2 regions of the Kitasatospora sp. NPDC056327 genome follow, and region 2 is predicted to be linked to the other one. Evidence: riboswitches for the same ligand, from Rfam matches in the RefSeq annotation. Region 2 holds a riboswitch; the other holds the start of a gene.
What was found. A riboswitch is a leader RNA that binds a small molecule or an ion and turns the genes downstream of it on or off. The one in region 2 is predicted to bind thiamine pyrophosphate.
Positions count from the first base shown of each region.

Region 1: another riboswitch for thiamine pyrophosphate. It lies ahead of thiC (phosphomethylpyrimidine synthase ThiC); the one in region 2 lies ahead of ACFCX4_RS23715 (purine-cytosine permease family protein).

Region 1 is NZ_JBHJRC010000031.1:22,178-29,388, forward strand. Features, by position in the region: gene ACFCX4_RS07530 (LacI family DNA-binding transcriptional regulator) at 1-34, shown strand, start outside; gene ACFCX4_RS07535 (metallophosphoesterase) at 180-1,406, shown strand; gene ACFCX4_RS07540 (VOC family protein) at 1,604-2,020, shown strand; gene thiC (phosphomethylpyrimidine synthase ThiC) at 2,223-4,070, opposite strand; TPP riboswitch at 4,066-4,200, opposite strand; gene ACFCX4_RS07550 (hypothetical protein) at 4,366-4,572, shown strand; gene ACFCX4_RS07555 (SPFH domain-containing protein) at 4,755-6,260, shown strand; gene ACFCX4_RS07560 (3-oxoacyl-ACP synthase III family protein) at 6,341-7,211, shown strand, end outside.
Region 2 is NZ_JBHJRC010000178.1:3,912-11,122, reverse strand. Features, by position in the region: gene ACFCX4_RS23730 (DUF5926 family protein) at 1-186, opposite strand, end outside; gene ACFCX4_RS23725 (hypothetical protein) at 434-853, opposite strand; gene ACFCX4_RS23720 (glycerophosphodiester phosphodiesterase family protein) at 1,281-2,135, opposite strand; gene ACFCX4_RS23715 (purine-cytosine permease family protein) at 2,274-3,737, opposite strand; TPP riboswitch at 3,730-3,878, opposite strand; gene ACFCX4_RS23710 (S1C family serine protease) at 4,130-5,902, shown strand; tRNA gene ACFCX4_RS23705 (tRNA-Ser) at 5,969-6,056, shown strand; gene ACFCX4_RS23700 (peptidoglycan-binding protein) at 6,288-7,211, shown strand, end outside.

The DNA of each region.
Region 1 (7,211 bases), on a different contig from region 2:
GGTCAGCCCGCCCCGCCCGCCGGGCGAGGTGTGACCCCGGGACCGCACCCCACGGGCTGTGGTCCGGACCTGCCGAGTCGGGACAAAACGGACCTGACGGACCGCCCGGCTGACGCTCCGGAGGATTGGATACCCACCAGGTGACGACGCCGGGAGAGTGGTCTTCCTATGATGGGCGAATGACACCCGAGGACCGCTTCCCCGGGCCTGAACACCCGGACTCAGGCCCACGCCACCAGCCGGACCTCGACGTGCTGCCGTACGGCACCTATTACGAACCGGAACCCGTCGCCGGCTACGCCGGGGGCGGGTACGAGGCCGAGACCTACAGCGGCTACGGCGGCGCCCGGTACCTCGAACAGCACTGGCCGGCCGCCGGCCCCGAGCACGGCCACACCGTGCACGCCCCCAACGGCCAGCCCGAGCACCCCGGTTACGAGCCGACCCTGCCCGACCACCCCTCCCCCGCGCACGGCGGCCACCCCGGCGCCCGGGACCCCGGCGCCCAGAGCGACGACCCGCCGACCATCGAGCTCGGCCCCCCGCTCGCCGAACCCGGGCTGCCCTACCACCCGTACCCGGCCCCCGGCCCCGGCGAGCCGCCCGGCCCGCTCTACGTGGTCGGCGACGTGCACGGCTACCTCGACGAGCTCCGCGCCGAACTCCGTCAGCAGGGCATCATCGACGCCGACGGCCACTGGTCGGCCGGGCGCTCCCGGATCTGGTTCCTCGGCGACTTCACCGACCGCGGACCGGACGGCATCGGCGTCATCGACCTGGTCATGCAGCTCGCCGCCGAGGCCGCCGCGGCCGGCGGCTACTGCCGTGCCCTGATGGGCAACCACGAACTGCTCTTCCTGGGCGCCGCCCGGTACGGCGACGAGCCGGTCCAGTCCACCGCCGGCACCGCCTCCTTCCTCGCCGCCTGGCGGCTCAACGGCGGCCAGCAGAGCGACCTGGAGCGCCTGGAGGGGCACCACATCAGCTGGCTCTCCCGGCTCCCGGCGATCGCCCTGGAGGACGGCCACCTGCTGCTGCACTCCGACACCACCGCGTACCTGGAGTACGGCGAGTCCATCGCCGAGGTCAACGACGCCGTCCACGACCTGCTCGCGGACGAGGGCGTCGACGAGTGGTGGGACTGCTTCCGCCGGTTCACCAAGCGCTTCGCCTTCCGCGGCGACGCCGGCCCGCTGGCCGTCCGCGAACTGCTGGAGACCTACGGCGGCACGCGCGTGGTGCACGGGCACAGCCCGATCCCGTACCTCACCGGCGCCGTGCACGCCGACGACGGCATGCCGCCGCACGTCCCGGGCCCGTACGTCTACGCGGAGGACCTGGCCGTCGCCATGGACGGCGGCGTGACCATGGAGGGTCGGCTGCTGGTCTCCCGCCTGCCGGTCTGAACCGGCGGCGGGCCGGGGCGCGCCACGGCGGCCGGACCCTCCGCGGTCCGGCCGGTCCTCCGCCCGCCCCTCCCGGCGTTCGGCCCGGCGTTCGGCCCGGCTCGGTGACCGTTCGCCGATCACCCCTTGATGGGCACCGGCCGCCCGGCGGATCGTGGGGACGACACCCCGCAGCCTCCTCCCGACCGGAGCCCACCATGACCGCCCTCCGCGTGAAGGCCTTCGACCACCTCGTGCTCAACGTCCGCGACATCGGGCGTTCGCTGGAGTTCTACAGCGGGCTGCTCGGCCTGGAGCCCGTCCGGCTCGACGAGTGGCGGGCCGGGGAGGCCCCGTTCGTGTCCGTCCGGATCACCCCCGAAACGATCATCGACCTCACCGACCGACCACGCGGCGGGTCCAACGTCGACCACATCTGCCTCACGGTCGACCCGCTCGACTGGCAGGAGGTGATCGACGCCGGCACCTTCACCGTCCTGGAGGGCCCCGTCGCCCGCTTCGGCGCCCGCGGCACCGCCACCTCCGTCTACGTCCGGGACCCGGACGGCAACACCGTGGAACTCCGCTGGTACCCCGCGGACGCCGGGGACGGCGCGGAGCCGGCGGCGGGGTGACCCGCGGCGGGCGACGACGAAGGCCCCCGGCCCCGGCGGGCGCGCCGGGACCGGGGGCCTTCGCGACGCGCCGCCACCCCGGCCGCACCCCGAACCGGTTCGTGGACGGGCGGAAGACGCCGTGGCCGGCCCCGGAAACGGGCACCCCTCCCGGGACACGGTCCGTCCCCGGAAGCGGTGCCCGTCACGGCACGCGGATGCGTCAGTCGGCGAGGGGGAGGTAGACCTTGTTGCCGCGGGCGGCGAACTCGGCGGACTTCTCGGCCATGCCGGCGATCGCCTCGGCGTCGACGCCGGAGGCGACCGCGGTGGAGCCGTCGCCGTGCTCGTCGCGGATCTTCTGGGAGATCTTCATCGAGCAGAACTTCGGGCCGCACATCGAACAGAAGTGGGCGGTCTTGGCGGGCTCGGCGGGGAGGGTCTCGTCGTGGAAGTCGCGGGCCGTCTCCGGGTCGAGGGCCAGGTTGAACTGGTCCTCCCAGCGGAACTCGAAGCGGGCGTCGGACAGGGCGTCGTCCCAGGCCTGCGCGCCGGGGTGGCCCTTGGCCAGGTCGGCGGCGTGGGCGGCGATCTTGTAGGTGATGACGCCGGTCTTCACGTCGTCCCGGTTGGGCAGGCCCAGGTGCTCCTTGGGGGTGACGTAGCAGAGCATCGCGGTGCCCCACCAGGCGATCATCGCGGCGCCGATGCCCGAGGTGATGTGGTCGTAGCCGGGCGCGACGTCGGTGGTGAGCGGGCCGAGGGTGTAGAACGGGGCCTCGTCGCAGATCTCCTTCTGGAGATCCATGTTCTCCTTGATCTTGTGCATCGGGACGTGGCCCGGGCCCTCGATCATCACCTGGACGTCCCTGGCGCGGGCGATCCGGCCCAGCTCGCCCAGGGTCTGCAGCTCCGCGAACTGGGCCTCGTCGTTGGCGTCGGCGATCGAGCCGGGGCGCAGGCCGTCACCGAGGGAGAAGGTGACGTCGTAGCTCGCGAGGATGTCGCAGAGCTCCTCGAAGTTGGTGTGGAGGAAGTTCTCCCGGTGGTGCGCCAGGCACCAGGCGGCCATGATCGAGCCGCCGCGCGAGACGATCCCGGTCTTGCGGCGGGCGGTCAGCGGCACGTAGCGCAGCAGCACCCCGGCGTGCACCGTCATGTAGTCGACGCCCTGCTCGCACTGCTCGACGACCGTGTCGCGGTAGACGTCCCAGCTCAGCTCCTCGGCCTTGCCGTCGACCTTCTCCAGCGCCTGGTAGAGCGGCACGGTGCCGATCGGCACGGGGGAGTTGCGCAGGATCCACTCGCGGGTGGTGTGGATGTTGCGGCCGGTGGAGAGGTCCATGACGGTGTCGGCGCCCCAGCGGGTGGCCCAGGTCATCTTCTCCACCTCCTCCTCGATCGAGGAGGTGACCGCGGAGTTGCCGATGTTGGCGTTGATCTTCACCAGGAAGTTGGTGCCGATGACCGCCGGCTCGACCTCGGGGTGGTTCACGTTGACCGGGATGACCGCGCGGCCGCGGGCCACCTCGTCGCGGACGTACTCGGGTGACAGGCCCTCGCGCAGGGCGACGAACTCCATCTCGGGCGTCACGGTGCCGCGCTTGGCGTGGGCGAGCTGGGTGACGGCGACGCCGTCCCGGCCGCGCAGCGGGCGGCGCGGGCGGCCGGGGAAGACCGCGTCGAGGTTGCGCAGGTCCCCGCCGCGCGGGGCGGTGTGCTTGATGCCGTCGTCCTCGGGGCGGGCCTCGCGGCCGTCGTACTCCTCGACGTCGCCGCGCTGCCGGATCCACGCGTCGCGCAGCGCGGGCAGGCCGCGCCGCACGTCGGGTTCGTAGGCCGGGTCGGTGTACGGGCCGGAGGTGTCGTACAGCGGGACGCGCCCGCCGTTGGTGAGCACGACCTCGCGGTACGGCACGCGCAGGTCGGGGCGGGAGCCCTCGCGGTAGGCCTTGCGCCAGGCCGGGGTGGGGTAGCCGGTGCCGGCGCTGGTGACGGCGCCGCCGGCGGGGGAAGGCCGCTCGGCGGACTGCGGCCGGACAGACTGCGGCTGTGCATCGAAGGTGGTCATCGGACCTCAAACTCCCTACGCCGGCATTACCCGGTCAGGTTCCTGCGGTCGACGCAGCCGCCGGTCCGTCCGTCGACGTCCCGTTCAGCGCCCTCTCAGCCCGGTGCTCCGAGCTCCCGCGTCCGCAGGCGGTGTTGCCCGCGCATGACGTCCAACACCGTAGCGAGCCGATCGCCCGAGGTCCAGAGGGGGTCGGGGAGGGGGAACGTCGAGGTCCGGACGGTGAACGGCGGGCGCGGAGCCGTCCGTACGGGCAGACTGGCCACGGTAGCGGACGAGGCGAGGGAGGGCCGGCGTGGTCGGGAGCACGGGGCGGGTGACCGGGGCGGTCGGCGCGGGACTGGTCGGCGAGGTGATGGTGCACGTGCCGGAGCGTCAGGGGACCGAGGCCTTCCTCGCGTACCTGGCGGTCCCCGGCGACCGGCTGACGGTGGGAACGCCGGTGGTGGTGATCGAGTACCAGCCGCCGAGGACGGTGTACGTGGCTCCGATCGGTCCCTGAGACGGCCGCGAGGGTGTCGCGGACGGGCCGCCGGCCTGCGGCCCGGTCCGTCCGTGACACCCCGATGACGGTCCGGTGACGACCTTGTGACGGTCCGTCATGTCCTTTCCCTTTCCTGCGGCCGTGCCCCGGCGGACAATCCCAGACGGCGCATCTCCTGCGCCTGAAGGGGGAGTTGAACCATGGCACTTGTCATCGCCCTGACCGTCGTCGGGGCACTGATCCTGGGAATCACGCTCTTCAAGCTCATGTGGCGGGTGGCCGAGCCGAACGAGGCACTGATCATCTCCGGTTCCCGCCACCGCACCGAGGGGGTCGGCGACGGGCTGGGGTTCCGGATCGTCACCGGCCGGGGCACCCTCGTCACCCCCGGCCTGCAGGGGGTCCGGCGGCTCTCGCTGGACCTCAACGAGGCCGAACTGAACGTCGAGTGCGTCACCACGCAGGGCATCCCGGTCCGGGTGAAGGGCGTGGTGATCTTCAAGGTCGGCGACGACGACGTCTCGATCGCCAACGCCGCCCGCCGCTTCCTGGACCAGCAGAAGCTGATCAGCCAGCGCGTCCACAACGTCTTCGCCGGCCACCTGCGCTCGATCGTCGGCGGCCTCACCGTCGAGGACATGATCCGCGACCGCGAACGGCTCACCGGCGAGACCCGGGCCGCCTCCGGGCTGGAGATGGAGAAGCTCGGGCTGATCATCGACACCCTGCAGATCCAGGAGATCATCGACCCGACCGGCTACATCAAGAACCTGGCCATCCCGCACGCCGCCGCCGTCCAGCGGGACGCCCGGATCGCCCAGGCCGCGGCGGACCGGCTGGCCACCGAGGCCGAGCAGGAGGCCGCCGCCCGCAAGGCCGAGGCCACCCGCGACAGCGAGATCCAGCAGTCCTCGTACCAGGCCGAGATGGACACCGCCACCGCCCGCGCCCGGCAGGCCGGTCCGCTGGCCGACGCCGCCGCCCGGCAGCAGGTCGTCGTCCAGGAGACCAGGGTCGCCGAGCTGGAGGCCCAGCGCACCGAGCAGCAGCTCCAGATCGAGGTGCGCAAGCCCGCGGACGCCCGCGCCTACGACACCCGCACGACCGCCGAGGCGTCCCGGGACGCGCGGATCTCCGCCGCGCAGGCGAAGGCCCGGGAGACCGAGCTGGCGGCGGCGGCCGAGGCCAGCCGGGTGCGGATCGCGGCCGAGGCGGACGCCGAGGCGACCAGGGTGCGCGGCCTCGCCGAGGCGGAGGCGACCACGGCCACCGGGCAGGCCGAGGCGTCCGCGGCCGAGGCGCTCGGCCTGGCCGAGGCGACGTCGGCGCGGGCGATCGGGCTGGCCCGCGCCGAGGGCATCAAGGCGCGCGCCGCCGCCCTGGCGGAGAACCAGGACGCGGTGGTGGCCCAGGAGCTGGCGGAGCAGTGGCCGCAGATCGTCAAGGCCGCCGCGGAGTCCTTCGGCAACGTCGAGCACATGGTGCTGCTCAACGGTGCCGACGGGATGGGCGAGCTGTTCGCCAAGGCGCTCGCGATGGGCGGCACCGGGCTCGGGCTGGCCCGGCAGCTGCTGTCCACGGTCGGCCCGGAGGGTGCCGCCGGCACCGGTGGGCCGGCCCCGGCGGCGACCGCCGCGGTCTCCGTCCCGGTGCCGGTCGACGCGGTGCCCGTCGCCTTCCGCGACCGGGACGCCGAGGAGGACTGACCGTTCTGGGTAGCCCGGGCGCGCCCGCCTGAGTACGGGTACTCAGGCGGGCGCGCCCGGATCCGCCCGACGATGGGACCATGCATCCAGCAGCCACCGCGCGGATCGGCATCACCGCCGTCGGAGCCCGGCTCCCCGCCCGCCGCCTGACCTCCCAGCAGCTCCAGGACGAGATCACCGCCGGCGGCCGACTGCGCCTGCCGGAGCGGACCTTCGAGAAGGCCACCGGCATCGTCACCCGGCACTTCGCGGCCGACGGCGAGTACGCCTCCACCCTGGCCGTCGGCGCCGCCCGGCGCGCCCTGGCCGCCCGCGGGCTGGACCCGGCCGACATCGACCTGCTGCTGTTCGCCTCCGCCACCCGGGACGTCGTCGAGCCCGCCACCGCCCACCTCGTGCAGGCCGAACTCGGCTCCCGCGCCCACGCGTTCGACGTCAGCAACGCGTGCAACAGCTTCCTCAACGGGATCGACCTGGCCCGCGCGATGATCCTGGCCGGACGCGCCCGCCGCGCCCTGGTGGTCACCGGAGAGACGCCCAGCCGGGCGATGCGCCGGGACCCGAGCGGCGCCGAGCAGTTCCGCGAGGGCTTCGCCGGCTACACCTTCGGCGACGCGGGCGCCGCCGTGGTCGTCGAGGCCGTCGAGCGCGGCGGCATCCTCGACGTGGAGACCGAGACCGCCTCCGAGCACTGGGCGGTCGGCGGCATCCCCGGCGGCGGCTCGCGCCACCCGCGCGGCGACGAGTACAGCTACTTCCGGGGCGGCGGGACCGAGTTGCGCGGCGTCTTCGAGAAGATCGGCCTGGACATCCTGACCCGGGTGGCCGCCCGCACCGGCCTCGGCTGGGACGACTACGCCCGGGTGCTGGTGCACCAGGTGACCGTGCCCTACCTGGAGCGGTTCGTCGAGGTCACCGGGGTGCCGGAGGAGAAGCTGGTGGTGACCGTGC
Region 2 (7,211 bases):
GCCCTCGAACGGACGGTGCACCAGCTCCTGGACCGCGTGCGAGGCCTCCCGGCCGTGGCAGGCCTTGTAGCGGCGGCCGGAGCCGCAGGGGCAGTTCTCACGGGCCCCGACCACGGGGATCTCGCCCGTGACGGCGGGGGTGGACTGGCTGCGCTGCGGCGCCTTCTTGGCGGCCTTCTTGCCCATGGTGCGGCTCTCCCGGGAACGGTGGTGTTGTGCTCCCGGCAGCCTACTGACGTTCCCCGGGCGCGTGGGCGTGCGCCGGGGCGCGGGCGCCGCACCGCCCGCCGCCGGGCCGCCGCCGCGGTGCCCGGCGGGCCGGGACCGCTTCGCGCCGTTCCGTCGGGCCGCTCCCTGCCGCTCCGTACCCTCTCGACCGCGCTGCTCCGCGCCGTGTCGTACCGCTCCGTACCGCCGGGACCGTTCGGGGCCGTCAGGCGCCGTGGTGCCCGCCGGCCGGCCGCCGGGCGTGCCGGGCCCGGGCCGGCAGTGCCGCCCAGACCGTCACCTCGCCCGGGGCGTCGCGCACGCCCCAGTCGCTCGCCAGCTGGTCCACGATGCTCAGGCCGCGGCCGCCGTGCGAGGTGAGCGAGGGGCTGGACGGCGACGGCCGGGTCTGCGCCCCGCCGTCGGTCACCTCCAGGGTGAGCACGCCGTCGGCGTGCATCTGCCAGCGGACCAGGACGCCACCGGTGTCCTCGCCGTCGTCGCCCGGTGCGGCGGCCGGTCCGGACAGTCCGGCCGCCCGGGTCGGTCCGCCGACCAGCAGCGGCTCGACGGCCCCGGTCCGGGCGCCCCGGCCGAGCGCGGGCAGTGGCCCGAGCGGCCGGGCATAGCGACACGCGTTGCTCAAAAGTTCGGAAAGGATCAGAACAGCATCATCAATGACCGGTTCCGGTATCTCGCGGTCTCCCAGATCTCGACGCAGTCGGCGCCGCGCGACCCCGACACTCGCTGGGCCGTGCGGCACTGCCATGGTCGATGAAGTCGGCACTTCACGCGCCACCATCAACGCCACCCCCGGACCTCCTTCAGCGTATGCCGAGGGATGGATGCCCCTTGGCAATACGTCGGAAACGACCGCGTGACGATCCCGCGCGGACATTTCAGGCCCGTCCACCGACGGTGCGCGACAGGTGATTCGGTGCTCACCCTCCGTCGTGAAACTGTATGAATTGCGCCAGAAATCGTCGGCGAAAGGTTTGAGTCCCTACCAAGACCATCAACGGGAAACGGTGGTTGAACGGTTCACCACAGGCACACCACGGGTCACCCGGGACTCAGCGGCCCAACTGGGCCAGCACCTCGGCCGGGCGGTTGGTGATGATCGCGGACACCCCGAGCTCCAAGCACAGCTCGACGTCGGCCGGCTCGTCCACCGTCCACACGTGCACCTGGTGGCCCAGCCCGCGCAGCCTGGTCACCAGCCCCGGCCGGGCCCGCACCAGGTCGATGCCCGGCCCGGCGATCCGCGCCCCGCCGGGCAGCGGCGCGCCCGGGCGCAGCCGTCCGCGCAGCGCCAGACCACGCTCGAACAGGAACACCCGGGGGTACTGCGGCGCGGCCGCCGCCACCCGGGCCAGCGCGATCGACGAGAAGCTCATGATCCGGGCGCCGACGCCGTGGCCCGCCGCCGTCCCGGTGCCGCCGGCACCCGCCGGGCCCGCGGCGCCGATCCCGAACCGGTCCAGCGTCCGCAGCAGCTCGGACTCCACCCGGCCGCGGAACCGCACCGGGTGCTTGGTCTCGATCGCGAGGTCCACCGGGCGCCCGGAGTCCACGACCAGCTCCAGCAGGCTCTCCAGCCGCAGCACTCCGCGCAGCTCCGGGTCCTCGCTCGGCCGGCCGGTCTTCCAGGCGCCGAAGTCGTGCGCCTCCAGCTCGGCCAGTGTCATCGCGGACACCGTGCCCCGGCCGTCGGAGACCCGGCCGATCCGTCGGTCGTGCACGCAGACCAGCTGCCCGTCGGCGGTCACCCGCACGTCGCACTCCAGGGCGTCCGCCCCCTCGGTGAGCGCCCGGCGGTAGGCGGCGAGGGTGTGCTCGGGCAGGGCGTGCGAGGAACCGCGGTGGGCGATCACCTGGACGGGCGGCGCGGTGCGGGCCGTCGCGGGCGAGACATCTGGGCTGGTCACACCCCCCACGATAGGCGGCGCAGATGACACGGAGGCGAAGACGGTCCCAACCCGGGGGGCCGTCTTCGCCTCCGTGCCCGGCGTCCGCCGGGGCTCCGTCCACCGCCCGCCCGATGCCCGGCGGGCGCCTGCGCGGCGTCAGCGCGCCGCGTTCTCCCGGCCCCGGGTGAACGGGGTGAGCGCCCAGGTGGCCAGCGCCGGAACCAGGAAGCCGAACAGCGAGGCCGAGGTCCACTCCTGCGGGGTGAAGTGCAGCGCCTCCTGCGCGGAGGTCCACAGGTCCGTCCACCAGCCGGCCACCGCGGTCGGCGCGATCAGCTGGTAGGCGGCGAAGCCCAGCGCCCACGGCAGCAGCATCAGCCACCGGGACGGCGCGTCGGCCGAGAGGTTCCAGCCGCGCCGCCCCGCGCCGAGGAAGTAGTCGACCGCGAGCACCGCGAACATCGGCACGAAGACCGAGCCGATCAGCCCGAGGAAGGCGTAGTAGGAGTCGGTGAACTCGGTGATCTGCAGTGCCAGCACGGTGATCAGCACGCCGGTGCCGCCGGTCAGCACCCGGCGGTCGACCTTCGGCAGCAGGTTGTGGACCGACATCGCGGTCGAGTACACGTTCGCGAAGGACTGGTCGGTCTCGCGCAGCACCAGCACCAGCAGGAACAGCCAGCCGGCCCACACGCCCAGGAAGGAGTCGAAGATCCGGCCCGGGTCCCCGTCCGCCTGCAGCAGCGCCAGCAGACCGAGCACGTAGCACCAGACCTGCGCCACCGTGTAGCCGGTGAAGCTGCCCCAGAACGCCGAGCCCGGGGTGCGCGAGTGCCGGGTGTAGTCGGCGGCGAGCGGCACGAAGGAGATCGACACCGCGATCATCGCGTCGGTCGCCTTCAGGAAGCCGTGCCAGTTGCCCGCCCCCGGGTCCGGCACGCCGTGCCGGCCGAGCTGGACGGTGAGGTACACCATCGCCACCGCCACCGCGATCGCGACGAAGCGGCGAAGCACCGCGATCGCGCCGAGCGGCCAGATGGTCAGCGCGGTGGTCACCGCGCCGGCCAGCACGACGAAGACCCAGCGGTAGCCCTCGGTGCCGACGACGGTCTGCGCGCCGAGCGCGATCGTCAGCAGCTCGTAGACGCCCCAACCGATGCACTGGACGATGTTGAGCACCGTCGGCACGTAGGACAGCCGGGTGCCGAACAGCCCGCGCAGGTTCGCCATGGCGGGCGCGCCGGTCCGGGCGCCGATCAGCGCGGCCACGCCGAGCATCGCGGTGCCGACCACGGTGCCGGCCACGATCGCGGTGACGGCGGCGGCCAGCGACAGCTCGCTGCCCTTGGCGCCGAGCACGGTCGCGGCGGTGGTGAAGCCGATCAGCGAGACGCCGAGGTTCATCCAGAGCGCGAAGTGGTCGCGGAAGCGGAGGGTGCGGGGCGGCTCGGTGTCGAGCACCAGCGGCGCCTCGACCCGGGCCGCGGGCTCCAGGACGGCGGTCGCCGTCCCGGCGGGGCCCCCGGGGGAACCGGGGACGGTGCCCGGCGCGTCCTGCGCGGGGGGGACGTTCCGGGACGCGGGCGCGCCCGAGGACGAGGATGGCGGAACAGGCGGCATGGCCGATATCTCCCTACGCCGGCATTACCCGGACAGGTTCCGGCGGTCTGCGCCCCCTCGACGGCCGTCCACGGGGTCCGTGGCGTACGGTCGACCGGCGCACTCTCAGCCTGGTGGGTCCAAGCTCCCGCGTGTCAGTTCGGAGCGACAGGCTAGCCGTCGCGGGGGAGAACTCCAAGGTCGGCCGGGTCGGCGGGCGGCCGTCCGGTGCCGCCGGGCCCGTCCGGCGGGCGGTCCGGCCGGCGGCTGACCTGCTGGCGACCGGCCGCCGACCGGCGGCTGTCTGGCCGGGCTAAGGATTCTTATGAGTTCTTCAGAAGGGTCCTTACGGCAATCGAATCGGGTGTGCGAAAAACTATGGTTGTTGGTCCTGTCAGCTATGGAGGTCGTCCGTGAGCACCGAGCGCGAGGTTGGGTCCACCGGGTCGCAGGGGGAGCAGCCCTCCGGCGGCCAGGGGGTGGTGGGTTCCGCTTCCGACGGTCCGGCGCAGCAGTCTGCGGCCGGTCCCGTCGCGGCCCCCTCCCCCGCACCGACGCCCGCAGCAGGCCAGTCGTCCCAGCCGGCCCCGGCCGCCGAGGGGGGTTCCGGCGGTTTCACGCCCACCCTGGCCTTCGGCAAGGTCGGCACCCCCGAGCCGGTGGCCCCGTCCGCCCCGCCGGCGCCCGTCGCCCCGGCCCCGGCCGCCGAGCACGGGTACCTGGACGCCCCGCCGCCGGTCCTGCCGCCGGCCCCGGCCGCGCCGGCCGTGCCCGCCGACCCGTACGGCGGCAACCCGTACGCCACCCCGGCCCCCGGCACGCCGGTGCCCCCGGCGCTCGCCGCGCACGACCCGTTCGCCGCGCCGGGCGGCGCGCCGCAGGGCGCGTACCCGACCGGCCAGCACCCGACCGGCCAGCACCACCCGTTCGGCGCCGGGCAGCCGCTCGGCGGCTGGGGCTCGCACGACATCACCCCGGGCGCGCCCGGCGGCCCCGGTGGCCCCGGGGGCCCGCTCGGCTACCCGGGCGAGTACCCCGGCGCGCCCGTCCCCGGCGGCCCGCGCAAGAAGCGCGGCGGCCTGATCGCCCTGGTCGCGGCCGTCGCCCTGGTGGCCGGCGTGGCCGGCGGCGCGGTCGGCGTGGCCGTCGCGGACCGCGACGGCACCACCCTCGGCTCCAGGGCCGACCGCAGCTCCACCACCGTCCAGGCCAACAACTCCCAGAAGAACGAGCCCGCCCCGGGCTCGGTGGCCGGCATCGCGCAGAAGGCGCTGCCCAGCGTCGTCACCATCAAGGCCCAGGGCAACGGCGAGTCCGGCACCGGTACCGGCTTCGTCTTCGACACCGAGGGTCACATCCTCACCAACAACCACGTGGTCGCGCCCGCCTCCAGCGGCGGCAAGCTGACCGTCAAGTTCGCCGACGGCAGCGCCTACGGCGCCTCCGTGCTCGGCCGCGCCGAGGGCTACGACGTCGCCGTCATCAAGCTCGACAGCCCGCCCAAGGGCAAGCTGACGCCGCTCCCGCTGGCCGACTCCGACAAGGTCAACGTCGGCGACTCCACCATCGCCATCGGCGCGCCGTACGGCCTGGAGTCCACCGTCACCACCGGCATCATCAGCGCCAAGGACCGCCCGGTCGCCTCCGGCGACGAGACCGGCGCGCAGTCCTCCTACATGAACGCGCTGCAGACCGACGCCTCGATCAACCCCGGCAACTCCGGCGGCCCGCTGCTCGACTCCGGCGGCGGGGTGATCGGCATCAACTCGGCGATCCAGTCCAACGCCTCCAGCAACGGCCGGGCCGGCTCCATCGGCCTCGGCTTCGCGATCCCGATCAACCAGGCCAAGTGGGTCGCCGACACCCTGATCAAGACCGGCAAGCCGGTCTACGCCAAGCTCGACGTGCTGCGCAACGACGACTACAAGGGCGACGGCGCGCAGATCCAGACCCGCGACATCCAGGGCCAGCCGGCCGTCACCCCCGGCGGCGCCGCCGACAAGGCCGGCCTCAAGCCCGGCGACGTCATCACCAAGCTCGGCGGCTCCCCGATCGAGAACGGCCCCGCCCTGGTCAGCAAGATCTGGACGCACAAGCCGGGCGAGACCGTCGACGTCGAGTACACCCGCAACGGCCAGACCTTCAACACCAAGGTCACCCTCAGCGAGCGCGTCGGCGACAACTGACCCCCGCCCACCCCCCGAAACCCGGTGCACCGAACCCCGCCGGACCCGTTAGGCTGACCTCCGCCTGGAGAGCTGCCCGAGCGGCCTAAGGGAACAGTCTTGAAAACTGTCGTGCGGTGACCCCGTACCGTGGGTTCGAATCCCACGCTCTCCGCCGGTAGGAGAAGAAACACCTGCTCAAGGCGGGTGCCGACCTGAGGTCGGCACCCGCCTTCGTGCTTTTCCGGGGCGGGGGTGGGGTGGATGGCGGGGGGGGAGCGGGGGTGGGGTTGTCCGTATTCACCTGAACGGGGGGTTTGGGGTGGATGCGTCCTCCGGTGGGGGGTCCGGGGTCGTCTTCCGGGCGTAAGGGGCGAACTGCCCTGGGCCCGGCAAGGAGAGACGCATGGCCTGGTACCCCGGCGCGGAGAAGATGGAGCTCCAGCCCGAGTCGGACGAGCAGCCGGCGATCACGCCGACGCAGGTGATCTTCCACAGTGTGGCGGCGCCGTGGACGCCGCGGCGGATGTACGAGTACTGGAGGGACTCCACCAACCTGGAGTCGCACTTCGGGATCGGGTACGACGGCTGCGTGGGGCAGTTCGTCGGCACCGAGACCCGGGCCGACGCCAACATGCGCGCCAACCGCCGGGCCGACGGCACGGGTGCGGTGAGCGTGGAGACGGCCAGCGACGACCAGAGCACCGACCCGTGGACGGACGCCCAGGTGGCGGCGCTCGTCACGCTCGGGGTGTGGCTGCACCAGCGGCACGGCATCCCGCTGCGGATCTGTCAGGAGTGGGACGCGCCCGGCTTCGGGGTGCACCGGATGTTCCCCGAGTGGTCGGACGGCGGCACGGCCTGCCCGGGGGACGTCCGGGCCCGGCAGTTCCGCGAGACCGTCCTGCCCGGCATCGCCGCGGTGGCCGGCGGCGGGCCGCTGCCCGCGCCGGCGCCCCCGCCCGCCCCGGTGCCCACGCCGCGCGGGGACTCCGGTCCCGCCCGGTACCGGGTGACCGTCAACGGGCTGGAGTACGGCTACGGCGCGCACGGACCCCAGGTCAGGGAGGTTGGCGAGGCGCTCGTCCGGCAGGGCTACGGGCGGCACTACCAGTCCGGTCCGGACGAGGACTGGCGGGACGCCGACACCCTCAACTACCAGGACTTCCAGCGCGGTCTGGGGTACTCGGGACCGGACGCCGACGGTGTGCCGGGGGAGGCGTCGCTGCGCCGGCTGCTGGGCCGGCTGCCCTCGGCGCGGCGGGTCTCGCTCGCCCACGTGGTCGCGGCCGCGCGCACCGACCCGGGGGCCGAGCAGGGGCACCAGACG